One region of the Citrobacter portucalensis genome, then DNA from elsewhere that is predicted to be linked to it. Evidence: predicted binding sites of a transcription regulator. Region 1 holds the regulator's gene; each other region holds the start of a gene.
The links. The regulator LexA, encoded in region 1, represses DNA repair genes until DNA is damaged. The targets are predictions, from matches to a motif close to TNCTGTATGTACATACAGNA.
Positions count from the first base shown of each region.

Region 1 (3,145 bases):
GAGAGACCGACGGGGAGAAGCGGACAAAACTGTCGCGACCCAGCCAGGACACCGCAAAGAATTTCTGTACGCCGTTTAGCATACGTAACGGCGGATTGACCTCGCCTTTTTCACGCCCTGGCGCACGGCCAAACATCACCGAAACTGGCACCATCTGCACATCCAGATCTGGATTGCTGCGATGCAAGTCGAGATAGTTGTGGAACAGCTTGATGGACTCTTCTTTCGGCGTGTAATAGGTGAATACACGCGGACCGCCGTGAATAAACACGTAGCGCGGTAACAGCGTTCCGTCTATCTCTAGTGGTTCCAGGGGATCGGGGAGGTCGTGCACCAGACATTGGGCACGCAGCGTCAGCAAGTCAGCTTTCGAATTGTACGGTAGGACGTACATAATGGGACGCGAAGTATCGAGTCCCAATTCCGGAGCAGGTTCTGCTGGAATAGACTTGCTTTTTACCAGGACGCTTAATGGTAAATTCAGTAATTTGTAGTAAATTCGTGGCCAGCCGGACATAAACGATGTAAAGCCTCTGGTTAATAATGCAAATGCGCTGCAAGGATATCAGAAAGTTTAGTGAATTTCTGTGGTATCCGGTCATACTTCGCGCTGCTTTGCCACACCCTGAACAAACGGGGTAACGTTACAATGACATTGACGCTAATAATGTAAAAAGGTTCTTTTTGATGGCCAATAATACCACTGGATTCACCCGAATTATCAAAGCTGCAGGTTATTCCTGGAAAGGTTTTCGCGCCGCATGGATTAATGAGGCGGCATTCCGTCAGGAAAGTGTTGCTGTCCTGCTGGGCGTCGCCATCGCCTGCTGGCTGGATGTTGATGCAATTACCCGCGTGTTGTTGATTGGTTCTGTGATGCTGGTGATGATCGTTGAAATCCTCAACAGTGCGATTGAAGCGGTGGTTGATCGTATTGGTTCTGAGTACCACGAACTTTCCGGCCGGGCGAAAGATATGGGGTCGGCTGCGGTATTGCTGTCTATTTTTGTCGCTCTAATCACTTGGGGCATCCTGTTGTGGTCGCATTTGCGATAAGGCTTCCACAACTGCATAAATCTCCTGTTTTTTGTGCAGTTTGCGGTTCCAAAATCGCCTTTAGCTGTATATACTCACAGCATAACTGTATATACACCCAGGGGGCGGAATGAAAGCGTTAACGGCCAGGCAACAAGAGGTGTTTGATCTCATTAGAGATCACATCAGCCAGACAGGTATGCCACCGACGCGTGCGGAGATCGCGCAGCGTTTGGGGTTCCGTTCCCCAAACGCAGCTGAAGAACACCTGAAAGCGCTGGCGCGTAAAGGTGTGCTGGAAATTGTATCCGGCGCATCGCGCGGTATTCGACTGTTGCAGGAAGAAGAAGAAGGGTTACCGCTTGTGGGGCGCGTGGCAGCCGGTGAGCCACTTCTGGCGCAGCAGCACATCGAAGGCCACTATCAAGTCGATCCTTCACTGTTCAAACCGAACGCCGATTTTCTTCTGCGCGTTAGCGGTATGTCGATGAAAGATATCGGGATTATGGACGGTGATTTACTCGCTGTGCATAAAACCCAGGACGTGCGTAACGGCCAGGTTGTTGTTGCCCGTATTGATGACGAAGTTACGGTTAAGCGCCTGAAAAAGCAGGGAAACAAGGTTGAACTCCTGCCAGAAAACAGTGAATTTAAACCTATCGTTGTCGACCTGCGCGAACAAAACTTCACTATTGAAGGGCTGGCAGTAGGCGTCATCCGTAACGGTGAATGGCTGTAATTTTCTGTTGAATCCCTGTAGGCCGGATAAGACGATGACGTCGCCATCCGGCAACGTGCCCGGTAGCGCTGCGCTTGCCGGGCCTGCATTACATTGTCCAGTACGTCTAACTTCTTCTCAGGCCCTCCTGTATGCCTTTCTTTACCTCTTCTGATAAAGCACTCTGGCACCTCGCCTTACCCATGATCTTTTCCAATATCACCGTTCCCCTGCTGGGACTGGTGGATACCGCGGTGATTGGTCATCTGGATAGTCCGGTCTATCTTGGCGGTGTTGCGGTTGGTGCTACGGCAACCAGTTTTCTTTTTATGCTGCTGCTTTTTTTGCGCATGAGCACCACCGGTCTTACCGCCCAGGCATTTGGTGCGAAAAATCCGCAGGCGCTGGCGCGCGCACTGGTGCAGCCGCTCATGCTGGCGCTGGGAGCAGGGTTGCTTATCGCACTTTTTCGTACGCCGATTATCGATCTGGCTCTGCACATTGTTGGCGGAAGTGAAGCGGTACTGGAGCAGGCCCGACGTTTCCTCGAAATTCGCTGGTTAAGCGCACCCGCCTCGCTGGCGAATCTGGTGCTGCTCGGCTGGCTGCTTGGCGTTCAGTATGCGCGTGCGCCGGTTATCTTGTTGATTGTCGGTAATATTCTCAACATTGTGCTCGATATATGGCTGGTGATGGGCCTGCATATGAACGTGCAAGGTGCGGCACTGGCAACGGTGATTGCTGAATATGCCACCTTGCTGATCGGCCTGATGATGGTGCGCAAAGTCCTGCATATGCGCGGAATTTCGCTGGCAATGCTGAAGCAGGCGTGGCGTGGCAACTTCCGCCGTTTGCTGGCGCTTAACCGTGACATCATGTTGCGCTCGCTACTGCTGCAGCTCTGTTTTGGCGCAATCACGGTGCTGGGTGCGCGTCTGGGAGGCGATATCATTGCGGTTAATGCCGTTCTGATGACCCTGTTAACCTTTACCGCCTACGCGCTGGATGGATTTGCCTATGCCGTGGAAGCGCATTCGGGCCAGGCCTATGGGGCGCGAGATGGTAGCCAGTTGCAGGACGTCTGGCGGGCGGCCTGCCGACAGTCCGGTATTGTGGCTATTTTGTTTTCGCTGGTTTATGCCCTGTTTGGCGAGCAGATTGTTGCGCTGCTGACCTCGCTGCCGCAGATCCAACAGCTGGCCGATCGCTATCTTTTCTGGCAGGTGGTGTTACCGCTGGTGGGTGTCTGGTGTTATCTGCTCGACGGAATGTTTATTGGCGCGACGCGCGCGGCAGAAATGCGCAACAGTATGGCCGTTGCTGCCACAGGATTCGCATTAACGCTGCTGACTTTGCCGTGGCTGGGAAACCATGGCTTGTGGTTGGCGTTAA
Region 1 covers NZ_CP092466.1:4,739,544-4,742,688, reverse strand. The annotation lists gene plsB (glycerol-3-phosphate 1-O-acyltransferase PlsB) at 1-517, opposite strand, end outside; gene LY264_RS22885 (diacylglycerol kinase) at 688-1,056, shown strand; gene lexA (transcriptional repressor LexA) at 1,166-1,774, shown strand; gene dinF (MATE family efflux transporter DinF) at 1,906-3,145, shown strand, end outside.

Region 2 (3,145 bases), 260 kb from region 1:
CGCGTTGGGCTGGCGGCGTTGGTGTTCCTGCCGTTTTTACGTACTCGTGGGCACAGCGTAAAAACGATCGGGCTGTATATGCTGGTGGGGGCCATGCAGCTTGGCATTATGTACATGCTGAGTTTTCACGCCTATCTGTACCTGACGGTTTCAGAACTGCTGCTCTTTACCGTGCTGACGCCGCTCTACATTACGCTGATTTATGATCTGATGAGCGGACGTCGTCTGCGCTGGAGTTACGCCTTTAGTGCGTTACTGGCGGTGATTGGCGCGGGGATCATTCGTTACGATCAGGTGACCAGCCACTTCTGGACCGGTCTGCTGCTGGTGCAGTTGTCCAATATCAGCTTTGCCATTGGTATGGTGGGCTATAAACGTCTGATGGAGACGCGGCCAATGCCGCAGCACAACGCCTTTGCCTGGTTTTATATGGGCGCCTTTATGGTGGCTGTCGTGGCCTGGTTCATGCTGGGCAATGCGCAGAAAATGCCTGCAACCACGCTACAGTGGGGAATTCTGGTCTTTCTTGGCGTGGCGGCGTCCGGCATTGGTTACTTTATGTGGAACTACGGCGCGACCCAGGTGGATGCGGGCACGCTGGGCATCATGAACAATATGCATGTCCCTGCCGGACTGCTGGTTAACCTGGCTATCTGGCATCAACAACCTCACTGGCCAAGCTTCATCATTGGTGCGGCTGTGATAGTGGCTTCACTGTGGGTACATCGAAAGTGGGTCGTTCCGCACTCCGTACAAACGGTAGGTGATCGCAGGCGTGATTCCGCGCTGAGCGAATAAACGCTTCTGTGACCGGCTGTCGCTGCTCGCCATCACGCACGGCGGCGTACAGTCGGCTCCACAATCCATCACCCAGGGTTTTGGTCACTACCAGGCCCTGGCGTTCAAAACTCTCCACCACCCAGTGCGGTAATGCCGCGATACCCATTCTGGCTGCAACCATCTGAATCAGCAGCAAGGTGTTATCCACGCTTTTCAGCGACGGACTAACGCCTGCAGGCTGCAGAAAATGCCGCCATACATCCAGTCGACTCCGCTGTACCGGGTAAATCAGCAGCGTCTCGCTGGCCAAATCTTCCGGTGTGATTTGAGTTTTGCTGGCCAACGGATGGTCAGGCGCCAGTACCAGGCGGACTTCAAAATCAAACATCGGTGAGTAGTGCAATCCGCTGCGCGGCAGGATGTCGGAGGTTAACACCAGATCCAGCTCATCCTGCTGTAGCGCTGGTTGCGGATCGAACGTCACGCCGGATTTAAAGTCCATCTCCACCTGCGGCCAGTTGGCTCGAAAATTCTCCAGCGCGGGCGTCAGCCATTGAATACAACTGTGACATTCAATCGCGATTCGCAGCCGGGTTTGCTGCGGTTCGTTGCAGGCCTGCAGCGCACGACCAATTTGCGGCAACACCTGATTGGCTAACTGCAGCAGGATTTCTCCCTGCGGCGTAAAGCGCAGAGGCTGGCTTTTACGGATAAAAAGTCGAAAGCCAAGGCGCTGCTCCAGATCGCTGAACTGGTGAGAAAGGGCGGATTGGGTCTGATGCAACGTCGCCGCTGCGGCTGCCAGAGAACCACTATTCCGCAACGCCTGGAGCGTTTTCAGGTGTTTAATCTCGATCATGAAAGTCCTTCACTTCGGCATGAACAAATTGCGCTTGAGGAATATACAGTAACCGCCAATTATGGATGTGTAAACATCTGGACGGCTAAAATCCTTCGTCTTTTAAATTTATGGTGCGTTGGCTTCGTTTCCCCACCCCAGTCACTTACTTCAGTAAGCTCCTGGGGATGAGTAAACTTGCCGCCTTCCCTAAATTCAAAATCCATAGGATTTACATATAATTAGAGGAAGAAAAATGACAATATTGAATCACACCCTCGGTTTCCCTCGCGTTGGCCTGCGTCGCGAGTTGAAGAAAGCGCAAGAAAGCTACTGGGCGGGAAATTTTTCCCGTGAAGATTTGCTGACCGTTGGCCGCGAGCTGCGTGCCCGCCACTGGGATCAGCAGAAGCAGGCGGGCGTTGACCTGCTGCCGGTGGGTGATTTTGCCTGGTACGATCACGTGCTGACTACCAGCCTACTGCTCGGCAACGTTCCGGCTCGCCATCAAAATAAAGACGGCTCGGTCGATATCGATACCTTATTTCGCATTGGCCGTGGCCGCGCACCAACGGGTGAACCCGCGGCGGCGGCAGAAATGACCAAATGGTTTAACACCAACTATCACTACATGGTGCCAGAGTTCACTAAAGGTCAGCAGTTTAAACTGACCTGGACCCAACTGCTGGATGAAGTGGACGAAGCGCTGGCGCTCGGTCACAAGGTGAAGCCTGTGCTGCTGGGGCCGGTAACCTACCTGTGGTTGGGTAAAGTGAAAGGCGAACAGTTTGACCGCCTGAGCCTGTTGAACGACATTCTGCCGGTTTACCAGCAGGTGCTGGCCGAGCTGGCGAAACGCGGTATTGAGTGGGTGCAGATTGACGAACCCGCTCTGGTGCTGGAATTGCCGCAAGCGTGGCTGGACGCCTTCAAACCAGCTTATGACGCGCTGACGGGTCAGGTGAAGCTGCTACTGACCACTTACTTCGAAGGCGTAACGCCAAACCTGGATACCATTACCGCCCTGCCGGTACAGGGGCTGCACGTTGACTTCGTGCACGGCAAAGATGATGCAGCCGAGCTGCACACGCGTCTGCCAGCCGACTGGCTGCTGTCAGCGGGGCTGGTGAACGGCCGCAACGTCTGGCGTGCCGATCTCAGCGAAAAATACGCACAAATCAAAGATATCGTCGGGAAACGTAACCTGTGGGTGGCTTCTTCCTGCTCCCTGCTGCATAGCCCAATCGATCTCAGTGTGGAAACCCGCCTTGATGCAGAAGTGAAGAGCTGGTTTGCCTTCGCGTTGCAAAAGTGCGGCGAGCTGGCGCTGCTGCGCGATGCGTTGAATAGCGGTGATACGGCAGCAATTGTCGAGTGGAGCGCACCGATTCAGGCTCGTCGTCACTCTACCCGCGTACACAACGCCACAGTGGAAAAACGTCTGGCGGCAATCACCGCCCAGGACAGCCAGCGCGCTAACGCTTACCCGGTTCGTGCCGAGGCGCAACGTGCCCGCTTTAATCTGCC
Region 2 covers NZ_CP092466.1:4,999,013-5,002,157, reverse strand. The annotation lists gene LY264_RS24105 (carboxylate/amino acid/amine transporter) at 1-798, shown strand, start outside; gene metR (HTH-type transcriptional regulator MetR) at 686-1,639, opposite strand; gene metE (5-methyltetrahydropteroyltriglutamate--homocysteine S-methyltransferase) at 1,875-3,145, shown strand, end outside.
Region 2: the regulator LexA is predicted to act here: its motif matches at 1,671-1,690, upstream of metR (HTH-type transcriptional regulator MetR).

Region 3 (3,145 bases), 700 kb from region 1:
CTGCTGCTGGATGCCGTAACTCAAGACAAAGCCGCGCTGACCGCTCAGTCTCGCGACAGCTTTGTGCGTCTGCTGAACGCCACCCCGAACGGCGTAATCCGCAACTCTGACGTCGCCAAAGGTGTGGTTGAGACCTCTCTGAACGTCGGCGTTGTCACTATGACTGACGACAACGTTGAAATTCACTGCCTGATCCGTTCCCTGATCGACAGCGGTAAAGACTACGTGGTGAGCATGCTGGATTCACTGGGTAAACTGGCTGGCGCGAAAACCCAGGCAAAAGGCGGATACCCAGGCTGGCAGCCGGATGCTAACTCTCCGGTTATGCACCTGGTTCGTGAAACTTATCAGCGTCTGTTCAACAAAACGCCGAATATCCAGATCATCCACGCTGGTCTGGAATGTGGTCTGTTCAAGAAACCGTATCCAGATATGGACATGGTTTCCATCGGGCCAACTATCACCGGTCCGCACTCCCCGGATGAGCAGGTTCATATCGAAAGCGTCGGCCATTACTGGACGCTGCTGACTGAACTGCTGAAGTCTATTCCGGCGAAGTAAGATTCTGCGCTAAATGCCGGATGACGCTACGTTTATCTGGCCTACATGCTGGTTTGTAGGCCGGATAAAGTTGTTACGCAGCCATCTGGCCTGCACGCTGGTTTGTAGACCGGATAAGGCGTTTACGCCGACATCCGGTAATTGTTCTGAGTCACAGACCCAACAGTAGCTGTCTTTCCAATTGAGGATCCAGCAGCGTGACGTGTAATCCCACCAGCCTGACGCCTCGCCCTCCCCTACGCTCGTCCCAGGTCTTGCGCGCTGTCGTAATTAAGTCATCTTTATTTAAGCGCGGCCAGACGTGCTCCTGCGTAGTCTGCTGAAAATCATTAAACTTGAGTTTTATCCCCTGGCGAGCGATCAGCAGATCCGGCTTTACCTTTGCCAGACGCCGTTCCAGCTCAGGATAGAGCCGTTCAATTATCGCCTCACACTCCGACCACTCGTGAATATCTTCCGCCAGCGTACGCTCGACGCCGACGGATTTACGCAGCCTGTCGTTGTTGACGTCCCGTTCGTCAATCCCCTGACTGCGCTCCCACAGCACGCGACCAAACTTGCCGAAGCGTTTGAGCAGCATTGCCAGGTCGTATTTTTGAACATCTTCGCAGGTACGTAATCCCATTGATTCCAGCTTAGCGGCGGAGACTTTGCCAACGCCGGGAATTTTGCCTAACGGCAATGTTCTGAGAAATTCAGGAACATCGGCAGGGGTAATCACATATTGCCCATTGGGTTTGTTGAGATCGGAAGCTATTTTTGCCAGAAATTTTACCGGCGCAATTCCGGCAGAGGCGGTTAACTGTAACTCGTTAAAAATTGTCTGGCGGATTTCCTGAGCGATCAGCGTAGCTGAGCCGTGGCAGTGGGTGCTGTCGGTCACATCCAGATAGGCTTCATCCAGCGAAAGTGGTTCTATCAGTGAGGTATAGCGGGAGAAAATAGCCTGAATCTGGCGGGAGGCTTCTTTATAGGCCTCGTAACGACCAGGTAATAAAGTGAGATGCGGACACAGCTTTAATGCCATCCCAGTTGGCATTGCGCTACGCACGCCAAATTTGCGCGCCGGGTAATTGGCCGTGCTGATGACCCCCCGACGTTCTCGACTGCCACCAATAGCAATGGGAATATCACGCAGGGCGGGGTTGTCGCGCATTTCCACCGCCGCGAAAAAGCAGTCCATATCGACATGTATGATTTTACGCATCGTTTGTCTCCCACGTCACTGTTTAAGTATACAGTATTTTTATGTTGTGAGAAGTATGGTTGTACCTAATGCTGGGCCGTTCCTGACCCATTATCCATCCAGCACGAATAAGACCCAATGAAGCGCAGTAACCAGCAAAATACGCCAGTGTCTGACTGCCTTTAAGCGCAATTTTCCGTATAAAGAAAAACTAAAGTGTAAACGCCGCACGAGAGACTTGCGAAAAACTCTCTTGGTGCTAATGTGAGCGCTCCAGATCCAGATTTATCCGATTTGGGGATTCTTTTTGCCGTCCTGGCGTGTGTGATCGTTTTATCAAGGAATAAGCAGTATGCGTAAAATCGCATTTTTTCTTGCGATGCTTTTATTGCCGTGCGTTTCATTTGCCGGTTTGCTGAGCAGCAGCAGCCCGACTACGCCTGTCAGCAAAGAATATAAGCAGCAATTAATGGGCTCCCCCGTTTATATCCAGATCTTCAAAGAAGAGCGAACCTTGGATCTGTACGTCAAGATGGGCGAACAGTATCAATTGCTCGACAGCTATAAGATCTGCAATTATTCCGGCGGCTTAGGGCCGAAACAGCGTCAGGGTGATTTCAAAAGTCCGGAAGGATTTTACAGCGTACAGCGTGGACAGCTGAAACCGGATAGCCGCTTCTATAAAGCGATTAACATTGGTTTCCCTAACGCCTACGACCGCGCACACGGTTATGAAGGTAAGTACCTGATGATCCACGGTGCCTGTGTTTCCGTCGGCTGCTACGCAATGACCGACAACGGCATTGATGAGATTTTCCAGTTTGTGACAGGTGCTCTGGTGTTCGGGCAGTCCAGCGTACAGGTTAGCATTTACCCGTTCCGCATGACCGATGCCAACATGCAACGCCATAAGTTCTCGTATTACAAAGATTTCTGGGCCCAGTTAAAGCCGGGATACGATTACTTTGAACAAACACGTAAACCACCGACCGTTTCCGTCGTCGATGGTCGTTACGTCGTCAGCAAGCCGTTGAGTCACGAAGTGGTTCAGCCGCAACTGGCATCAAACTACACGCTCCCCGAGACAAAATAATGCCCACTCGCCTGGCATAATCTTTTGCCAGGTTTCATTGCCGGTTAACGGTTGAGTGGCAATCACGGTGACCACATCATTGGGTGTGGTCTCTGAGCTAAAATCGATTTCCACGTCCTGATCCAGCAATGTCGCCACGCCAAACGGCGCACGACGCGTGATCCAAAACAGGTTGGTCGAACAGAAGGCCATCACATAGCGTCCGTCAGACAACAGCATGTTGAAGACGCCTTTCTCCCGCAGCTCTCCTGCCAGCATTGCGATGTATTTAAACACTGCCGTCATATTGCCAGGCGTGCGCGGAT
Region 3 covers NZ_CP092466.1:4,035,442-4,038,586, forward strand. The annotation lists gene pepD (cytosol nonspecific dipeptidase) at 1-561, shown strand, start outside; gene dinB (DNA polymerase IV) at 713-1,768, opposite strand; gene dpaA (peptidoglycan meso-diaminopimelic acid protein amidase) at 2,100-2,840, shown strand; gene LY264_RS19675 (class II glutamine amidotransferase) at 2,811-3,145, opposite strand, start outside.
Region 3: the regulator LexA is predicted to act here: its motif matches at 1,785-1,804, upstream of dinB (DNA polymerase IV).

Region 4 (3,145 bases), 1.5 Mb from region 1:
TACTGGATCTTGCTGACCAGCCTGTTTGTCTGTCAGCCAAACTACAACGCCACCCGACATCGCCTGGCGCTCAGGATTATCGGCACGTTGGTTGGGATTGCCATTGGTTTACCGATCCTGTGGTTTGTGCCCTCTCTCGAAGGGCAGCTGATACTCCTGGTGATCACTGGTGTACTGTTTTTTGCCTTTCGCAACGTCCAGTATGCACACGCCACCATGTTTATCACGCTGCTGGTGTTACTGTGCTTTAACCTGCTCGGCGAAGGTTTTGAGGTTGCGCTGCCGCGTGTCATCGATACGCTAATTGGCTGTGCTATCGCCTGGGCTGCTGTCAGTTTCATCTGGCCAGACTGGCGTTTTCGTAACCTACCACGGGTAATTGAACGGGCGACTGACGCTAACTGCCGCTACCTTGATGCAATTCTCGAACAATATCATCAGGGTCGTGATAATCGTCTGGCCTACCGTATCGCTCGCCGTGACGCGCATAACCGTGATGCTGAACTCGCCTCCGTGGTGTCAAACATGTCGAGCGAGCCTGATGTCACGGCCCAAACGCGCGAAACGGCGTTCCGTTTACTGTGTCTCAACCATACGTTTACCAGCTATATTTCTGCGCTGGGCGCACATCGCGAACAGCTGACCAATCCAGACGTTTTGGCATTGCTGGATGACGCTGTTTGCTATGTTGATGATGCCCTTCACCATCAACCCGCTGACGAGCAACGCGTATACCAGGCGTTAGAAGGGCTGAAGCAGCGAATTCAGCACCTGGAACCACGCCCGGACAGTAAAGAGCCTCTGGTCGTTCAGCAAGTTGGGTTATTGATTGCTCTGCTCCCGGAAATCCGGCGATTACAGCAGCAAATTGACGTGCTGCCGTCTAATACCCCGGTTCCGGCGTAAGAGAACTTACCCACTCAACCAGCTCCTGGCGACGCGTCGCCGGGAGCGCGGCTTCATGTATCCCCCCTACCGCGCCTTCAAGGGCATAGAGTACTTTTACCGTCAGAGCCGGATTATTTTGCCTAAGTTTCAGCCAGCACATTTGTGCTCCCAACGATCGCATGGTCCCCTCATCTTTAATTCCAGCTTCATTCAACAGAGTCTCCAGATGAAACGTCATATTCGGCAATTCCCGCAGACGATGCTGGGCAAAGCGACTTTGTTTCTCCTTAACCGCTGCATCCAACGAATATCGCGATAACGACACCAACTGCTGCTGGTTTTGCCACAGGGCATCGTTCACCTGGTAATAATTAAGTACAAGAGGACGTCCGCGCTTAATAAATGTCAGCCAGACAGGAGAATTTTGTACACAATACTGGGCGCTCTGCTCACAGGCGCGAAGATACAGCTCACCATTAGCGACCATGGCAAAGACCGTATCGCCAACCGTCAGACTGTAGCCACCAAACAGTGAGCGATAGTGAATTGTCCCCAGAGAAGCCAGATATTCCTGCGATTTATAGATCCTTGCATAAGAAAGCTCTTTCATAAAAATCCTTTTTAAATCATAACGTAAGCAAATGATTTTCAGTAGCGGATCCGTTAATGACGAAAATAGGCAACTTATGCGTATGGGGCAAGATGAATTTTATTTTTCCCATGACGACGACTAAAAATTGCGAACCTGTTTCCGAAAATAAGGTTGATCTTTGTTGAAGGCAGAGTTACTGTATATTCATACAGTAACTCACAGGGCTGGATTGATTATGTACACTTCAGGCTATGCAAATCGTTCTTCGTCGTTCTCTTCCACATCAAGCAACATTGCGCGCGTTTCATCAGAGAACGCAACCGCTGGGCTTATCAGTGAAGTGGTCTATCGCGAGGACCAGCCCATGATGACACAACTGCTGCTGCTTCCCCTGCTGCAACAGTTAGGGCAACAATCACGCTGGCAGCTGTGGCTGACGCCTCAGCAAAAATTAAGCCGGGAGTGGGTGCAGTCAGCTGGACTTCCATTGACGAAAGTCATGCAAATTAGTCAGCTCTCCCCCTGCAATACGCTGGAATCGATGATTCGTGCGCTGCGCACGGGTAATTACAGCGTCGTTATTGGCTGGCTGGCGGAAGAATTAACGGAAGATGAACATGCCGAACTTGTCAAAGCGGCTGATGAAGGTAATGCGATGGGATTTATCATGCGTCCAGTTCGCGCTCAGACACTTGCGGGGAGACAGCATTCTGGGCTAAAAATTCACTCGAATTTGTATCATTGAGTAAAATTAGGATTTATCCTGGAATTTTTTTTCATCTCTCAATTTGCCTTTGAGCTGTAATGTGTTTTTCGTCTGAACGCCTGTCAGAAGCGGTTTTCAGGATATCCTCAGTACATTTATTCAGCTATAAATGTTAAATATTGTGTATACAAGCCTTTTTTTTTCATATGCCTGACGGACTTCACACTTGTAAGTTTTCAACTACGTTGTAGACTTTACATCGCCAGGGGTGCTCGGTGTAAGCCGCAGATATCGGTAGAGTAACTATTGAACTGGTCCCCGGGTGAAGGATTTAACCGTGTTATCTCTCTTCGGAGATATTCATGGCGAATTTTGGATGATAACGAGGCGCAAAAAATGAAAAAGACAGCTATCGCAATTGCAGTGGCACTGGCTGGTTTCGCTACCGTGGCGCAGGCCGCTCCGAAAGATAACACCTGGTACGCTGGTGCTAAAATGGGCTGGTCTCAGTACCATGATATTGGCAACAACCAGATCAATAACACCGGGCCTACCCACGAAAGCCAACTGGGTGCCGGTGCGTTCGGTGGTTATCAGGTTAACCCGTACGTTGGTTTCGAAATGGGTTATGACTGGTTAGGTCGTATGCCGTACAAAGGCACTGCCGACACTACCAATCAAAATGGCGCTTTCAAAGCTCAGGGCGTTCAGTTGACCGCTAAACTGGGTTACCCAATCACTGACGATCTGGACGTTTATACCCGTCTGGGTGGTATGGTTTGGCGTGCAGACGCTAAAAGCAGCAACGGCTTCAAAGACCACGACACTGGTGTATCCCCAGTATTCGCTGGTGGCGTAGAGTACGCAATTACTCCTGAAATCGCTACCCGTCTGGAATACCAGTGGACCAACAACATCGGTGACGCGAACACCGTTGGTGGTCGTCCGGATAACGGCCT
Region 4 covers NZ_CP092466.1:3,253,261-3,256,405, forward strand. The annotation lists gene yccS (YccS family putative transporter) at 1-906, shown strand, start outside; gene LY264_RS15970 (TfoX/Sxy family DNA transformation protein) at 884-1,498, opposite strand; gene sulA (SOS-induced cell division inhibitor SulA) at 1,716-2,225, shown strand; gene ompA (porin OmpA) at 2,583-3,145, shown strand, end outside.
Region 4: the regulator LexA is predicted to act here: its motif matches at 1,675-1,694, upstream of sulA (SOS-induced cell division inhibitor SulA).